3 regions of the Streptomyces sp. NPDC050263 genome follow, and region 2 is predicted to be linked to each of the others. Evidence: riboswitches for the same ligand, from Rfam matches in the RefSeq annotation. Region 2 holds a riboswitch; each other region holds the start of a gene.

Evidence for each region. A riboswitch is a leader RNA that binds a small molecule or an ion and turns the genes downstream of it on or off. The one in region 2 is predicted to bind cyclic di-AMP.
Region 1: it holds a riboswitch for cyclic di-AMP, as region 2 does, so the genes downstream of both, AB0J04_RS43505 (C40 family peptidase) here and AB0J04_RS43175 (transglycosylase family protein) in region 2, are expected to answer to the same signal.
Region 3: it holds a riboswitch for cyclic di-AMP, as region 2 does, so the genes downstream of both, AB0J04_RS06030 (M23 family metallopeptidase) here and AB0J04_RS43175 (transglycosylase family protein) in region 2, are expected to answer to the same signal.

What each region holds. Positions count from the first base shown of each region.
Region 1 is NZ_JBFAKW010000195.1:3,728-8,792, forward strand. Features, by position in the region: gene AB0J04_RS43495 (ATP-dependent Clp protease proteolytic subunit) at 1-609, shown strand, start outside; gene AB0J04_RS43500 (hypothetical protein) at 617-922, shown strand; cyclic di-AMP (ydaO/yuaA leader) riboswitch at 1,302-1,506, shown strand; gene AB0J04_RS43505 (C40 family peptidase) at 1,510-1,983, shown strand; gene AB0J04_RS43510 (ATP-binding protein) at 2,022-2,510, opposite strand; gene AB0J04_RS43515 (helix-turn-helix transcriptional regulator) at 2,724-3,584, shown strand; gene AB0J04_RS43520 (DUF397 domain-containing protein) at 3,594-3,827, shown strand; gene AB0J04_RS43525 (8-amino-7-oxononanoate synthase) at 3,908-5,035, opposite strand.
Region 2 is NZ_JBFAKW010000190.1:7,061-12,125, reverse strand. Features, by position in the region: gene AB0J04_RS43190 (DUF501 domain-containing protein) at 1-427, opposite strand, end outside; gene AB0J04_RS43185 (septum formation initiator family protein) at 480-956, opposite strand; gene eno (phosphopyruvate hydratase) at 1,057-2,343, opposite strand; gene AB0J04_RS43175 (transglycosylase family protein) at 2,681-3,367, opposite strand; cyclic di-AMP (ydaO/yuaA leader) riboswitch at 3,371-3,539, opposite strand; gene AB0J04_RS43170 (transglycosylase family protein) at 3,746-4,837, opposite strand; gene AB0J04_RS43165 (cytochrome P450) at 5,027-5,065, opposite strand, start outside.
Region 3 is NZ_JBFAKW010000009.1:20,124-25,188, forward strand. Features, by position in the region: gene trmB (tRNA (guanosine(46)-N7)-methyltransferase TrmB) at 1-751, shown strand, start outside; gene AB0J04_RS06025 (PrsW family intramembrane metalloprotease) at 858-2,261, shown strand; gene AB0J04_RS06030 (M23 family metallopeptidase) at 2,350-3,387, opposite strand; cyclic di-AMP (ydaO/yuaA leader) riboswitch at 3,395-3,563, opposite strand; tRNA gene AB0J04_RS06035 (tRNA-Met) at 3,877-3,950, opposite strand; gene AB0J04_RS06040 (dihydrofolate reductase family protein) at 4,010-5,065, opposite strand, start outside.

The DNA of each region.
Region 1 (5,065 bases), on a different contig from region 2:
CTGCCCGAGTTCACCGAGCGCACCAGCTTCGGGACGCGGACGATGGATCCGTACTCGAAGCTGCTGGAGGAACGGATCGTCTTCCTCGGGACGCCGATCGACGACACCTCGGCGAACGACGTGATGGCCCAGCTCATGTACCTGGAGCACCAGGACCCGGACCGGGACATCGCGCTGTACATCAACTCCCCCGGCGGCTCCTTCAGCGCGATGACGGCCCTCTACGACACGATCCGGTACGTCACCTGCGACGTGGAGACGACCTGCCTGGGCCAGGCGGGCTCGTCCGCCGCCGTGCTGCTCGCGTCCGGCACGCCGGGCAAGCGGTTCGCACTGCCGGGCGCGCGGATGACGATCCGCCAGCCGTCGCTGCCCGGGCCCGTCGAGGGACAGACCAGCGATCTCGCGATCCGGGCCGAGGAGCTGGCCCGCATCCGGGCGAGCCTGGAGGAGATGCTCGTCCGGCACACCGGGCGGACGCCGGAGCAGGTGACCGCGGACATCGAGCGGGACAAGATCCTCACCGCCCCGGAGGCCCTGGAGTACGGCCTGGTGGACGCCATCATCCCGAGCCGCAGGCCCGCGGCCGGCACGCAGGGCGGGAGGTGAGCCGCCGATGGTGCCCGAACTTCCGCCGCTGCCCGCCCTGACGCACGCAGAGGCCGAGTTGATCGACGGTTACCTGGACGTGGTCGACCTGCTCGGCCGGATCAACCCCGCCCACCACGGGGACACCTACCGCGGACTGCGCGCGGCCCAGGCGCTGGTGGCCAAGGCGACCGCGCTGCGCGACGCGCTGACGCTGATGCACCAGCGGGGCGAGAGCGAGCTGCACGCGCCGACCCTCGCGCGGGCGCTGCGCGTCCTGGACGGGGAGCGCCGGACGGCGCGCGTCACGGTGCCTCCGCTCTCCGACAGTTGACCCGGCGTCCGGCCCGGCAGCCGACGCGGGCCGCGCTCCGGTCCGGGCGGCGCGCGCCCCGAACGAGACGTCCGGACCGGAGTTGAAACGGACCGGACGGGTTACCCCCGTTCGGCGTAGCGGCCGTTGCTTTTCGGGCTCGCCGGAGTTGCGCAAAAGCGTTCTTTTCGGGCGGAACAAAAGGCTCCGTCGCTGGTCCGGGGCCCTTTGGCGTCCTTGACAGCTGATCGGCCATCAGGGTGTCCACCCGAACGGGTGAGTGGTGAGTAACCCCACAAATCCCCGGTTCCGTTGGGTTTTTCGGACATGAGTGAGCCAAGATCCCTGACTGACGACAAGCCCCCGCCACAAGCGGCGGGGCGGTCCGGGCGGACGCCGAGTCCTGCCGCCGCCCGGATGCCCGGTCGACAGAAGTGCATCGGCAGGAGTGGAGGACCCAGGCACGACGGGTCGCCGGAACGATCGTCTCCGCATGGGAGGCGCCGGGCCGAGCAGCCCTTGGGGTGAAGCCGCAGTTGCGGCCGGGCAACTTTGTCAGCCCGAATCCGACAGGTCATCCTTCACAGGCGGCTGACGAAGGGTTGCGCATGACTGCGCTCAATCGTGTCCCGTCGCTCATGGTCCGGGCCGGTACGGCCTCGGCGTTCGCCATCGCCGCTGTGGGCGGCACGATCGTGGTCCCGGGGCTCGCCTCGGACGCCGCGGCCGCCACACCGGCGACGAAGGCGCTCCAGATCGCGGCCTCCAAGAAGGGCGCACCGTACAAGTACGGGGCCACCGGACCGAAGAGGTTCGACTGCTCGGGGCTCACGCTGTACTCGTACAAGAAGGCGGGCAAGAGCCTGCCGCGTACGGCGGCACAGCAGTACAACAAGACCAAGCACATCTCGGCGTCGAGCCGCAAGGCAGGCGACCTGGTCTTCTTCCACTCGGGTTCGAACGTGTACCACGTCGGGATCTACGCGGGCAACGGCAAGATCTGGCACTCGCCGAAGACCGGAGACGTGGTGAAACTGCAGAAGATCTGGACCAAGAGCGTCTGGTACGGCCGGGTCCGCTAAGGACCTGTCCGAGGCGGTGGCGGCGTCCGGACGCGCCGTCATCGCCCCGGGATCTCGCCCTCCGCCGGGGCTTGTGCCGCCAGGGCTCCGGCCACCGGCTCCGCCGCCGCGGACGTCCACGGGAGTTCGACGGTGACCGTCTTGCCGCCCTCCCGGGTGGGCCGCACTCTGAGCTTGCCGCCGCACTCCGCGGTCAGCCAGCGAATGATCACCATGCCTCGGCCGTTGTCCTGCTGGACGGCGGCCGGCAGTCGTTTGGGGAAACGCGGGTGGCTGTCGGTGACACCGATGCGCAAGTGTTCGTCACGGTCGAGGACGAGGTCCACCGTGAAGGTGGGTGACTGACCGAAGGTGTGCTGTACGGCGTTGGTGGTGAGTTCCGAGACGATCAGCAAGATGGCGTCGGCCGTCTCCGTGTCCGCCGGCAGACCCCATTCTCCGAGGGTGCCGGCCACGAAACCGCGGGCTGTGGAGACCGAGGCGGGATCGCTCGGCAGAATGACGGATGCTTCCAGGTGATCTGCCATGGCGACGTCGTCCCTTTCCCATGGGACCGGGGTCCGACACGGAGCGGAAGGTTCGAGTACGGTCCCGGACTGGTGCTTCTTCGCCAGACTGCCATTACCGCGCCGGTCACGGGTGGCGATCCACCAAGATATGCATATATCTGTCGCTCAATGCGGTGAACTCTGCGACGGCAGAGCGTATTTGGACGGCCCGTAAGGAGTAAGGAGGAGCCCGTGCAGCACGGACCCGCGGTACGCCGCCGGAAGCTGGGCGCCGAACTGCGCAATCTGCGCGCCCATGCGGGCCTCACCAGTGGTGAGGCCGCCCGGCTCGTGGGCTGGCACCAGTCCAAGGTGAGCCGCATCGAGACGGGCACCAGTGGGTCAAAACCGGCCGATGTGCGGTTACTCCTCGACGCCTACGGGGTGGCCGATCCGCAACTGCGGGAGCTGATGCTGGCGTTGGCCGGCGCCGACGGCAGCGGCGGCCGGGACCACTGGTGGCACGCCTACCGCGGGGTGCTGCCGCCCACCTACCGGGACTTCATCAGCCTGGAATCCCAGGCGAGCGCGATGCGCACGCTGGAGACAAGTGTGGTACCGGGGCTGTTGCAGACTCCCGAGTACGCCCGCGCGGTGACCAGGGCCGCGGTGGAGGGCGTCACGGAGGAGCAGCTCGACACGCTGGTCGCGGTGCGACTGGCCCGGCAGGACGTGCTGCGCGCGCAGCCGCCGCTGGAGCTGAACGCGGTGCTGGACGAGGCGGTGCTGCGGCGGGAGGTGGGCGGCCCCGAGGTGATGGCGCAACAGCTCGGCCGGCTCGTGGAGGCCGCCCGACTGCCCCAAGTGCGGCTACAGGTCCTTCCGTTCGCCGCCGGGGCGCATATCGGCGTAACCGGACCTTTCGTTATCTTCTCATTTTCGCGCACTTCTGATCTGGATGTGGTTGTTCTCGACCACTTGACGAGTAGCCTCTATCTGGAACGGAAAGAACACCTCGAGGCCTACACCGAGGCCTTCAACGCCCTTCGGGCGCATGCCCTTTCGCCCGGGGACTCATCGGATTACATCGCCGCGATAGCAGGCGGCGCGTAAGGAGGCACCATGTCCGCAGTACCGCGGAACGTACCTTCCAGTACCGATCCCGACCAGCTCCCGGCTGTGCTGTGGCTGCGCAGCAGCTACAGCACGGGAGCGAACAACTGCGTCGAGACGGCCCGGCCGGCCGCAGGCCCCTGGGCCGGTCTGCTCGCCGTACGCGACTCCAAGGACCCGGCCGGCCCCGCCCTGCTCTTCTCCCCCGAGAGCTGGACGGGTTTCACCGCCGCGTTGCGCTGACCGCACCGCAGTAGTCGGCGCACCCGTCAGCGGCGACCGACCCACCAGTCAGCGGCGACCCACGGCCGTGTCACGCCGACTCATGGTCGCGTCTCGCCGATCACCCGTACAGCGCGTTCCAGCTCGGCCCCGGAGAGGTCGGCCCGGGCGGTCAGCCTGAGGCGTGAGATGCCGTCGGGCACGGAGGGAGGACGGAAGCAGCCCACGGCCAGGCCTGCCGAGCGGCAGTCCGCCGCCCACTGCACGGCCTCCTCCGGGGACGGCGCACGCACGGAGACGACCGCGGCGTCCGGACGCACCGCTTCCAGGCCCGCGGCCGTCAGGCGTGCGTGCAGCTCGCCCGCCACCGCACGCGCGCGTGACGCCCGCTGCGGCTCCCCGCGCAGCAGCCGCAGGGCCGCCAGGGCCGCGCCCGCCGCCGCCGGGGCCAGGCCCGTGTCGAAGATGAACGTGCGGGCCGCGTTCACCAGATGGTCGATCACGCGCGCGGGGCCCAGCACCGCGCCGCCCTGGCTGCCGAGCGACTTGGACAGCGTGACCGTGACGACGACGTCGTCGGCGCCCGCGAGACCCGCCGCGTGGGGAGCGCCCTGTCCGCCGTCCCCGAGCACGCCGAGGCCGTGGGCGTCGTCGAGGACCAGTCCGGCGCCGTGCGCCCGGCAGGCGGCCGCGAGGGCGGCCAGCGGGGCGGCGTCTCCGTCGACCGAGAAGACGGTGTCGGAGACGGCCACGGCCGGTCCCTCATGGGTGCCGAGCGCCTTGCGCACCGCGTCCGGGTCGGCGTGCCCGACGACCTGGGCGGTGCCGCGGGCCAGCCGGCAGCCGTCGATGAGCGAGGCGTGGTTGCCCGCGTCGGAGACGATCAGCGAGCCGTGCGGGGCCAGCGCGGTGATCGCGGCGAGGTTGGCCGCGTACCCGGAGGAGAAGACCAGGGCCGCCTCGAACCCGCAGTGCTCCGCCAGCTCCCGCTCCAGCTCGCCGTGCAGCTCCGTGGTGCCGGTGACGAGCCGGGAGCCGGTCGCGCCGCCGCCCCAGGTCCGGGCGGCCGCCGCGGCCCCCTCGACGACCTCGGGATGGCGGGCCAGGCCCAGGTAGTCGTTGCTCGCGAGGTCGAGGAGCGGCGAGTCGGCCGGACGGGGCCGCAGCGTCCGTACGAGTCCGGCCCGGCGGCGCAGCTCCGCCTGCTCGTCGATCCAGCCGAACGCCATGGGTCCTCCGGGGATTTTGTAGGTAGCGGA
Region 2 (5,065 bases):
CGGCCAGCGAGTGCGCCACGAGCACGTGCAGGCACTTCACCCGGTCCGGCATGCCCCCCGCGCTGGGAAAGTTCTTCAGCTCCTCGATCTCGTCCCGGCGCCGGATGTAGTCCTCGTGCGCGGCACGGTAGGAGGCGGCGAGCTCCGGGTCGGTCGTCAGCCGGTCCGTCATCTCCTTCATCACGCCGTTGGCCTCCAACGTGCCGATCGCCGAGTTGGCCTTCGGGCACGTCAGGTAGTACAGCGTCGGGAAGGGCGTGCCGTCGGGCAGGCGCGGCGCGGTCTCGACGACGTCCGGCTGTCCGCACGGGCAGCGGTGCGCGATCGCGCGCAGGCCGCGCGGCGGGCGCCCGAGCTGCTGCTTGAAGGCCTCGACGTCCGCGTCGGTGGGCTCGGTGCGCGGGGTGGTCGGCGGGGCAGTTTCCATGCCGTACGAAAATCTCTCTGTCGGTTCAATGCTGTCACTGGTGTCACTGGTGTCACTGGGAGGCGGCGTCCGACTTGTCGACGCCGTCCCAGACGTTCGAGTACCAGGGGCGGTCGGCCGCCCCGAGGTCGGCGCGCGACTGCCTGACCACGTCCGGGTCGATCACGACGTAGCCGGTCTCCCCGGGCAGTACGTAGTGCAGCCGCAGCCGGATCTGCTGCTCGGCGTACGCGTCGTCCTGCCAGCGGGCCTTGAGGTCGCGCAGCTGCTCGACGCGCTCGCTGGCCTGCTGCTTCTCGCGTTCCAGGTCGGCGATGTCGGCGCGCTGGGAGACGTACTGGCGCATCGGGTAGGCCAGGGCCACGATCAGCGTGCACAGGACGAGCGCCAGCAGGGCCGCCCGGCCGGTGAGGCGGGAGCGGCGGGCCTGACGCTTGGTCTGGGAGCGGTAGACCCGGGCCGCGGTCTGCTCGCCGAGCAGCTTGATCCTGGTCGCGGTGGAGAAACGGTCCCGGTCCTTCACGGCCATGGGTCTTCCCCGCCTCCCGCTCTCACACGTGCGTACGTCCCCGCACACGGTACGGGACCGGGTACGGGGACGTACGTACGACGCTTCCTACTGTTGCCTGTCAGCCCTTGAAGCGGGGGAAGGCCGAGCGACCGGCGTACACCGCCGCGTCGTCGAGGATCTCCTCGATGCGCAGCAGCTGGTTGTACTTGGCGACGCGGTCCGAGCGGGCCGGGGCGCCGGTCTTGATCTGGCCGCAGTTCACGGCGACGGCGAGGTCGGCGATGGTGACGTCCTCGGTCTCGCCGGAGCGGTGGGACATCATGCACTTGAAGCCGTTGCGCTGGGCGAGCTCGACGGCGTCCAGGGTCTCGGTCAGCGAGCCGATCTGGTTCACCTTGACGAGCAGGGCGTTGGCGGAGCCCTCCTCGATGCCGCGGGCCAGACGCTCCGGGTTGGTGACGAAGAGGTCGTCGCCGACGATCTGGACCTTGTCGCCCAGCTTCTCGGTGATGACGTTCCAGCCGGCCCAGTCGTCCTCGTACAGCGGGTCCTCGATGGAGACGAGCGGGTACGCGGAGACGAGCTCCTCGTAGTACTCGGTCATCTCGGCGGCCGAGCGGGACTTGCCCTCGAACTCGTACTTGCCGTCCTTGTAGAACTCGGACGCGGCGACGTCGAGCGCGAGCGCGATCTGCTCGCCGGGGACGTAACCGGCCTGCTTGATGGCCTCGACGATGAGGTCGAGGGCGGCGCGGTTGGACTCCAGGTTCGGGGCGAAGCCGCCCTCGTCGCCGAGGCCGGTGGACAGGCCCTTGGTCTTCAGCACCTTCTTGAGGGTGTGGTAGACCTCGGCGCCCCAGCGCAGGGCCTCGGAGAAGGACTCCGCGCCGATCGGGGCGATCATGAACTCCTGGATGTCCACGTTGGAGTCGGCGTGCGAGCCGCCGTTCAGGATGTTCATCATCGGCACCGGCAGCAGGTGCGCGTTGGGGCCGCCCAGGTAGCGGAACAGCGGCAGATCGCTGGCCTCGGAGGCGGCGTGGGCGACGGCGAGCGAGACGCCGAGGATGGCGTTGGCGCCGAGGGAGCCCTTGTTGTCGGTGGCGTCCAGGTCGAACATGGCCTGGTCGATCAGGCGCTGCTCGGTGGCGTCGTAGCCGACGAGCTCCGGGCCGATCTGCTCGATGACGGCGAGGACGGCCTTCTCGACACCCTTGCCGTGGTAGCGGTTCGGGTCACCGTCGCGGAGCTCGACGGCCTCGAAGGCACCGGTGGAGGCGCCGGACGGAACGGCGGCACGACCCGTGCTGCCGTCGTCGAGGCCGACCTCGACCTCGACCGTGGGGTTGCCTCGGGAGTCCAGGATTTCCCGGGCTACGACGACGTCGATGGACGGCACGAGCATCTCCTTCTTGGGATGTGACGCTGAGAGTGCGGGGCCCGTGGGCCTTGCGACTAGAGCCTAACCGCCCGAGGGGCGTCGGCAGCCGACCGACCGCCCTGTGGACGAACTGACCGTACACATTGTTCCCGCCCGGAACAAAGGGGAAGTGACAAACAGCCAAAGAGAAACCCCGCTCCGGCGCGTACGGGGGAACACGCACCGGAGCGGGGGGCCCGTGGGGACGGGGGGTGACCCTCACGAGGTCTTCAGTGTGCGGACCCCGCCCATGAGGGCGCTGTGACCTCCCTGGGAGCCGGATGTCACTTCGGGAGCGGGGGCCCGCTACGGGAGCCGGGGCTCACTTCAGGTGCAGCTGCTGGCCCGGGTAGATGAGGTCGGCGTCGTCGACGATGTCCTTGTTCAGCTCGAACAGCTTCTGCCAGCCGCCGGCGACCTTGTGCTTCTCGGCGATGGAGCTGAGGGTGTCGCCCTTGACGACCTTGTACTCGCCGTCGCCCTTCTCGACCTTCTTGCCGGTCGGGGTGGTGACCGTCTTGGAGGCGGCCGGGCGGTCGGTCGAGCGGGAGGCGCTCTGCTCCTCGGTCGAGCGGGTGCTGGTGCTCGTGTCGCTGCCGGAGGAGCCGGAGGACTCGGCGCTGCCGCCGTCGTAGGCGGCGCCGGACAGGCCCGTGCCGCAGACCGGCCAGGCGCCCTTGCCCTGGCCCGCGAGGACCTTCTCGGCGACGGCTATCTGCTGGGCCTTGGAGGCCTGGTTGGCCTGCGCCGCGTACTGCGTGCCGCCGTACGCGGCCCAGGTGGAGGCGGAGAACTGCAGGCCGCCGTAGTAGCCGTTGCCGGTGTTGATGGACCAGTTGCCGCCGGACTCGCACTGGGCGACCTTGTCCCACTCGGCGGCGGTGGCGGCGGAGGCGTTGCCCGCCGCCATGAGCGGGGCGGCGATGGCGACACCGGTGACGCCGGCCAGCGCGGCGACGCGGGTGGCCTTGGACGGACGGCGGTGCTTGCCCTTACCGGAAAACAGCATGGTGGATCCCCTCACCGACGCCTGCGAGGTGAGCTGTCGGGTTCGGGCCGGTTGAGTTGCCCGGCCGCGCACCTCGCGGTGCGCGGCTTCACCCCGAGCCGGTTCCAGCGTCAACCGCTGTCCCCGGCACTTACCTTGGGTCCCCCGCTCCTGCCTACGGCGCTTGACGCGACGACTGTTCCCGGGCAGCCGCTGGCAGGACTCGGCGTTGCGACGACCGGGGCTCGGATTGCCGAGCGGCCTTGACCGTAGCCACGTGATCCGCGGAAATTCAAAGACGATCAGGGCTTCTGAGACTCATCCCACACTTTCACCAAACCGGACATTCTGGAGCGAAGTGTGACGTGAACTCCCGGCGTTTTTCTGTGCGTTCCTGCCCTATTGAACCGCTGTGTCGAGGGTCTGACCGGGGGCGATGTCGCTCGGGTCGGCGCCGATGACGTCCTTGTTCTCGGCATAGAGGGCCTGCCATCCGCCGTCGATGCCAAGGGAGTCGGCGATGGAGACGAGCGAGTCACCTCCCTGGACCACGTAGGCGACCGCGGCATGCCGGCCGGTGGAGGCGGGGGCAGTGCCGTCCACGGCGGCGCCGTCCACAGCGGTGGCGGCCGGGCCGGTGGCGCTCTTCGTCGTCGGGGCCGCGGCCGGGGCCGCGGTCGGGGCCGCGCTCTCGTCGGCGGTCGCGCCGCGGTGTTTGCCGGAGCCGAGGGAGCCGGTGTCGACGAGGCTCCAAGAGCCCGCATCCTGGAACGACTTGTCCGAGTTGCCCGAGTCGTCCGCTTCCGACGTCGCCGAGGGGGAGCCGTCGACCTCGGCGGAGTCGTCCGCGGCGGCGGAGGACGAGGGGGAGGAAGGCGACGAAGGGGACGAGGGAGGTGAACTGGAAGAATCTGCGGACGAGTCGGATGTCTCGGACGATCCCGTCGAGCTGCCGTCGGCACTCGACGAGCCCGAAGAGTCCGAAGAGTCCGAGGAACCCGAAGAGTCCGAGGAGTCTCCGTCCAACCCCTTGGACAGGTCGGACAATCCGGACGAGGAAGACGAGTCGGACGAGTCGTCCGCCACGCCGGTGTCCACGTCCAGCGCGCCGTTCGCCTGGGTGAGCCCGGAGGTCAGCCCGCAGGTGCCCCACGCGCCGACGTCCTCGGCGGCGAGCAGCTTCTGCGCCACGGCTATCTGCTGGTTGCGGCTGGCCAGGTCAGGGCTCGTCGCGTAGTCGAGTCCGCCGTACGTCTCCCACTGCTTCTGGGTGAGGCCCAGTCCGCCGCGCTCGCCGTCGGCCTTGCCGACGGCGCTCCACGAGCCGCCGGTCTCGCACTGCGCGACCTTGTCCCACACCGTGCCGTCGGCGGCGCTCGCGCCGGAGGCGGCCAGCAGCGGGATGGCGATGGCGGAGCCGGTCACTCCGGCGGCGACCAGGAGGGCCGGAGCCTGACGGGGGCGACGGTGACGACCGTTCCCGGAGAGCATGCGAGGGCCTTTCTCTGGACAGCGGTGACCGGCGCGACGGGTGCGACTGACGCGTCGCGCTGACGAGCGAACGTATCGGCACACGATCACTTGTCACAAGTTAATGCCGCGCAGATCACGTGAAGATCACAGAGTTGAGGGTCGGTCACCTTCGCCTCGCCGAATGGTCACACTCCGGCTGACAACCGGTCAGGCATGTACCGGAGTGAACTCGACCGGCAGGGTCCG
Region 3 (5,065 bases), on a different contig from region 2:
AGAGCCCCGGTTCCCCGACGGACCCAGGGCCGATCCCGCCGGGTCGCACTTCGAGCGGCGGATCCGGAGCTTCCAGCCCCGGCGCAGTCGGGTGACGGCCGGGCAGGCGGACGCCTTGCAGCGGCTGTGGGCCAAGTGGGGGCTCGACATCGACGGGCATCCCGTCGATCTCGCCGAGCTGTTCGGCGACGACCGTCCCGTCGTGCTGGAGATCGGCTTCGGCATGGGCGAGGCGACCGCGCAGATGGCGGCCGCCGACCCGGACACCGGCATCCTCGCAGTGGACGTGCACACGCCCGGTCAGGGCAACCTGCTCAACCTCGCGGACCGCAACGGCCTGACCAACGTCCGGGTCGCCAACGGCGACGCGATCATCCTGCTGCGCGAGATGCTGCCGGCGGACTCGCTCGACGGGCTGCGCGTCTTCTTCCCCGACCCGTGGCCCAAGAAGCGCCACCACAAGCGGCGTCTCATCCAGCCGGAGTTCCTCGACCTGGCCGCGACCCGGCTGAAGCCGGGCGCGATCGTGCACTGCGCCACGGACTGGGAGCCGTACGCGGAGCAGATGCTGGAGGTGCTCACCGCGCACCCCGACTTCGAGAACACCCGGGTCGACGGCGGGTTCGCGCCCCGGCCCGAGTTCCGGCCGCTGACCCGGTTCGAGGGGCAGGGGCTGGACAAGGGGCACGTGGTGAACGATCTGCTCTTCACGCGCGTACAGCATCGCGTCCAGCAGCCCAGCAGACCGTAGCCCAGCAGACCGCTGCCGAGCAGACCGCAGGCAGGCAACCGGCACGGGGATCGCTGACCCACCGACTCCGTCCACCACAGTCCCCTCCCTCGTTAGGGTCGATGCCGTGGCCATCAGTCCCCCGTTCCCGCCCTATCCGCCGCATCCGCCGCATCCCGGCGGGGCGCCCGAGGACGGCGTCCTCCGGCACGCGCACTGGTGGCAGCACAGAGGGGTGCGGTACGGGGCGCTGATCACGCTGCTCGCGCTCTCCGGCCTGGTCATCCTGGCGTTGGTGCGCGAACAGACCGGCTCGGAGGGCTTCCTGGTCGGGCTCGGGCTGGCCGTGCTGCCGGTGCCGTTGCTCGTCGCCGCCTTCCGGTGGCTCGACCGGGTCGAGCCCGGGCCCTGGCGGAACCTGGTCTTCGCCTTCGCCTGGGGCGCGTGCGCGGCGGCGCTGATAGCCATCGTCGCCAACAGCTTCGCGACGAGATGGATAGCGATGGCGACCGCCGACCCGTCCAGCGCGGACACCCTGGGGGCGACCGTCATAGCGCCGGTCGTCGAGGAGTCCGCCAAAGCCGCCGCCGTCCTGCTCGTCTTCCTCTTCCGCAGGCGGGACTTCACCGGGATCGTCGACGGCGTGGTCATCGCCGGGGTCACCGCCACCGGCTTCGCGTTCACCGAGAACATCCTCTACCTCGGCACCGCTTTCGGCACGGACCAGCTGACCGGCGACAGCGGCATCTCCTCCGTCACCGCCGCGACCTTCTTCGTGCGCGTCGTCATGTCGCCGTTCGCGCACCCCCTGTTCACCGTCCTGACCGGCATCGGCTTCGGCATCGCCGCGCTCTCCGGGGACCGTCGGCAGCTGCGCCGCGTGCTGCTCCCGTTGGCCGGGCTGCTCCTCGCCATGGGCATGCACGCCCTGTGGAACGGCTCCTCGTCGTTCGGCGAGTTCGGCTTCTTCGCGGTGTACGTGGCGATCATGGTGCCCGCGTTCGGGCTGCTCACCTGGCTCGTGGTGTGGACCCGCCAACGTGAGCTGCGCACCGTGCGCGAGGAGCTGCCCGCCTACGCGGCGGCCGGCTGGCTCACCCCGGCCGAGCCGTTCGCACTCGGCTCGATGCGGGCCCGGCGGCTGGCCCGCGGATACGCCGGACGCCACCTGGGCCGGCCGGCGGCGCGGGAGGTGGCGCGGTACGAGGCGTACGCGACGTCCCTCGCCTTCCTGCGGCATCGCGGCCGGCGGGGGCGGGGAGACGCCGACTTCGTCCTCCGGGAACGGGAGCTGCTGAACGAGCTGTGGCGCCGGAAGGACGTCGCCCGGCCCGCGCTGGACCACGCGGCCCGGATGACGGCCCCTCCGGTACCCGTACGGATGGCTGCGCCGCCCTGGCCGATGTACGGGGCCCACGGGTCGTCGTACGGGTCGTACGGGCACCCCCAGGGGCACCACCCCGGGTACCCGGCAGGGCCGGCGTACGGGTATCCCGCAGGGCCGTACCCCGCCCCCAACCCCTACCGATAAGTTTCGAACGCCCTACAGCCCTGACGTCGGGGGTGGCCGTCAGGGCTGTAGGAAGTCGGGTCGGGAGCCGGCCGGGGGCCGGGAGGTCTCAGGGGTTGAGGCCCTTGCTGCGCAGCCAGGCCGCCGGGTCGATGCCGTCGGAGCCGCCGTCCGGGTGGACCTCGAGGTGGAGGTGGGCCCCGGTGACGTTGCCGGTGGCGCCGACGCGGCCGATCACGTCACCGGTGCCGACCTTCTGGCCGACACTGACGCTGATCGACGACTGGTGGCAGAACCAGACCTCGGTGCCGTCGTCCAGCGTGAGGATGGTGCGGTAGCCGTAGGAACCGGCCCAGCCCGCCTCGGTGACGGTGCCGCTGTGGACGGCCTTGATGAGCGTGCCGGTGGGCGCGGCGAAGTCGAGGCCCGTGTGGTAGCCGGAGGACCAGAGGGAACCGGCCTGACCGAAGGTCGAGGTGATCGTGTACGAGGAGGTCGGCAGCGTGTACTGCGTGGCCAGTTCGGCCAGGCGCGCGGCCTCGGCCTTCTTGGCGGCCTCGTCGGCGGCCTTCTTCTTCGCGGCGGAGGCCTTGGCCTCCGCCTCCTTCTCGGCCTTGGCGACGGCGTCGGCCTGGGCCTTGGCCGCGGCGGCAGCGGCGGCCGCTGCCGCCTTGGTCTCGAGCTGGGTCTGCTGCGACTCGGCCTGCGCCATGATCCGGCTGCGCAGGGCCTCGCCGGCGTCGGTGGCGCTCTCGCCGGTGTCGGTGGCGGGCGCCTCGGACCCGAAGTTGGCGAGGGCGGGCGCGGCGTCCTCGGCCGGCTCGTCGTCGGAGATGAGGGAGCCCACGTTGGGCAGGTCCGGCATGGAGATGGAGACCGGGGCCTTGCCGGTGTTGGCGCTGGCCATGCCGCCCGCGCTGACGGCGGCTATGACGCCGACGCCGAGGACGGTGGAGCTGCGGGCGAACCCGCCGCCGCGCTGCTTGGCGACGCGGTGCTTGCCGCGTACCGGGCGAATGGAATCCGCGGTGGGGTTCCACTCCTCCCAGGGGCCCTCGTCGGTGCGGACGCTGCCGTAGGCCAAGGTCTCTGCGGACCGCTGGCTCGGCACGAACGGGGCTTCTGGGGCAGGCCGGTTGGACGCCACGCGGGCGTACTCCTTTCCTTCCGTCGCCTACCGGGTTAGCTGACGGGTTCGGAGCGGGAAGGTCTCCTACGCGCGTAAACCGGTCGTGGGCTCTGCGAGCTCACGACGGCTTCCGCGAGATTCACCCCAAGGTGGTGGTTCCCCGGTTCCCTTGCGGGATTCGGCAGTGCGCACGGAGCCGACTCTTGTGCCGGCTGGGACGACCGCGCTGCGTTATCGAACGTTAATAGACCCGGGGTCGGGATTCCAAGCTCTTCTGCTTGATCAACAACATTTCCGGCCTGGACTTTCGACCCATGACCGGTGAAAAACGGGCGAGTTGGCCGGGCTCAGCAATTACACAGGCATTGACAGGACGTCAGCCGCTGCGCGGAGGGGGATCACGCGCTCACCTGCAGTGACGACCGCGACGACCGCCCTGCCGGAGGAAACCGGGAAAAACACCGAGGGCCGGAATCCATGTTCTGGATTCCGGCCCTCGGCCTTCAGTAGCGGGGACAGGATTTGAACCTGCGACCTCTGGGTTATGAGCCCAGCGAGCTACCGAGCTGCTCCACCCCGCGCCGTTGAACACAACTGTACGCCATCAGCGGGGCCGCAAACACCACGGTTGCGCAGGGGGTCACAGGAGGTGGCGGTTCGGGGCCTTCGCCCGCTCCTCGTACTCCGGGAGTACGAGGACGTCGACGCCCTCGGCCGTCAGCAGTCCGGTGCCGTCCGCCTCCGTCACGAAGGTGTCCGGCTCACGCCAGGCCGTGACCACCCGGCGCACTCCCGCGTCGAGGATGAGACGGGCGCAGGGCGCCGGGCGCGAGGAGCGGCGGGCGCACGGTTCGAGGCTGCTGTAGACGGTGGCCGTGGGCAGCCGGGGGTCGGCCGGGTCGAGCTTCCCGAGGGCCGCCTCCTCGGCGTGCACGACCGGGTCGCCGGCCTCTCGGGAGTGACCGCGCGCGAGTTCCGTGCCGTCGGCGGCGACGATCACCGCGCCGACGCTGAAGGCGGTCACCGACGGCGGACAGTCGGCCGCCAGCTCGCAGGCGAGGGCCAGCCAGTGCCGGTCGGCGGCGACGGGCAGCGGTCCGGCCCCGGGGGCGGTGGGCTCGTAGCGGTGCAGGACGACGTCCTCGATGCGCCGCGTCTCCAGCAGGCGCAGGCGGCCGCCCTGGTAGCCGCCCGGCCCGAAGAGGCGGGGCGCGTCCGGGTCGCCCACGAAGAGCGGGGCGAGGACGAGCTGGAGTTCGTCGGCGAGGCCCTGCCGGAGCAACTGGGTGTGGATGATTCCGCCGCCCTCGACCATGAGCCGCCGCACGCCGCGCACGTCGTGGAGGTGTTCGAGGAGGCGGCGCCAGTCCAGTTCGGGGCCGAGCGCGACGACGTCCGCGGCGATGCCGAGCGCGCGGGCCCGCTCGGCGCCCTTCTCCGTCGTGTACACGACCTTCTCGCCGCCGGTGTGCCAGAAGTTCGCGGCGGGATCGAGGTCGCCGGAGCCGCTGACGGTGACCTTGAGGGGGTACGGGGGAAGCCCGGCGGCGACCCGGGCGGCGCGGCGCTCGGGGGAGTTCACGAGGAGCCGCGGGTTGTCGGCGCGGATCGTGCCGGCGCCGATGAGGATGGCGTCGACGGAGGCCCGTACCTCGTCGACGCGGTCGAAGTCGGCGGGGCCGGAGAGGAGCAGGCG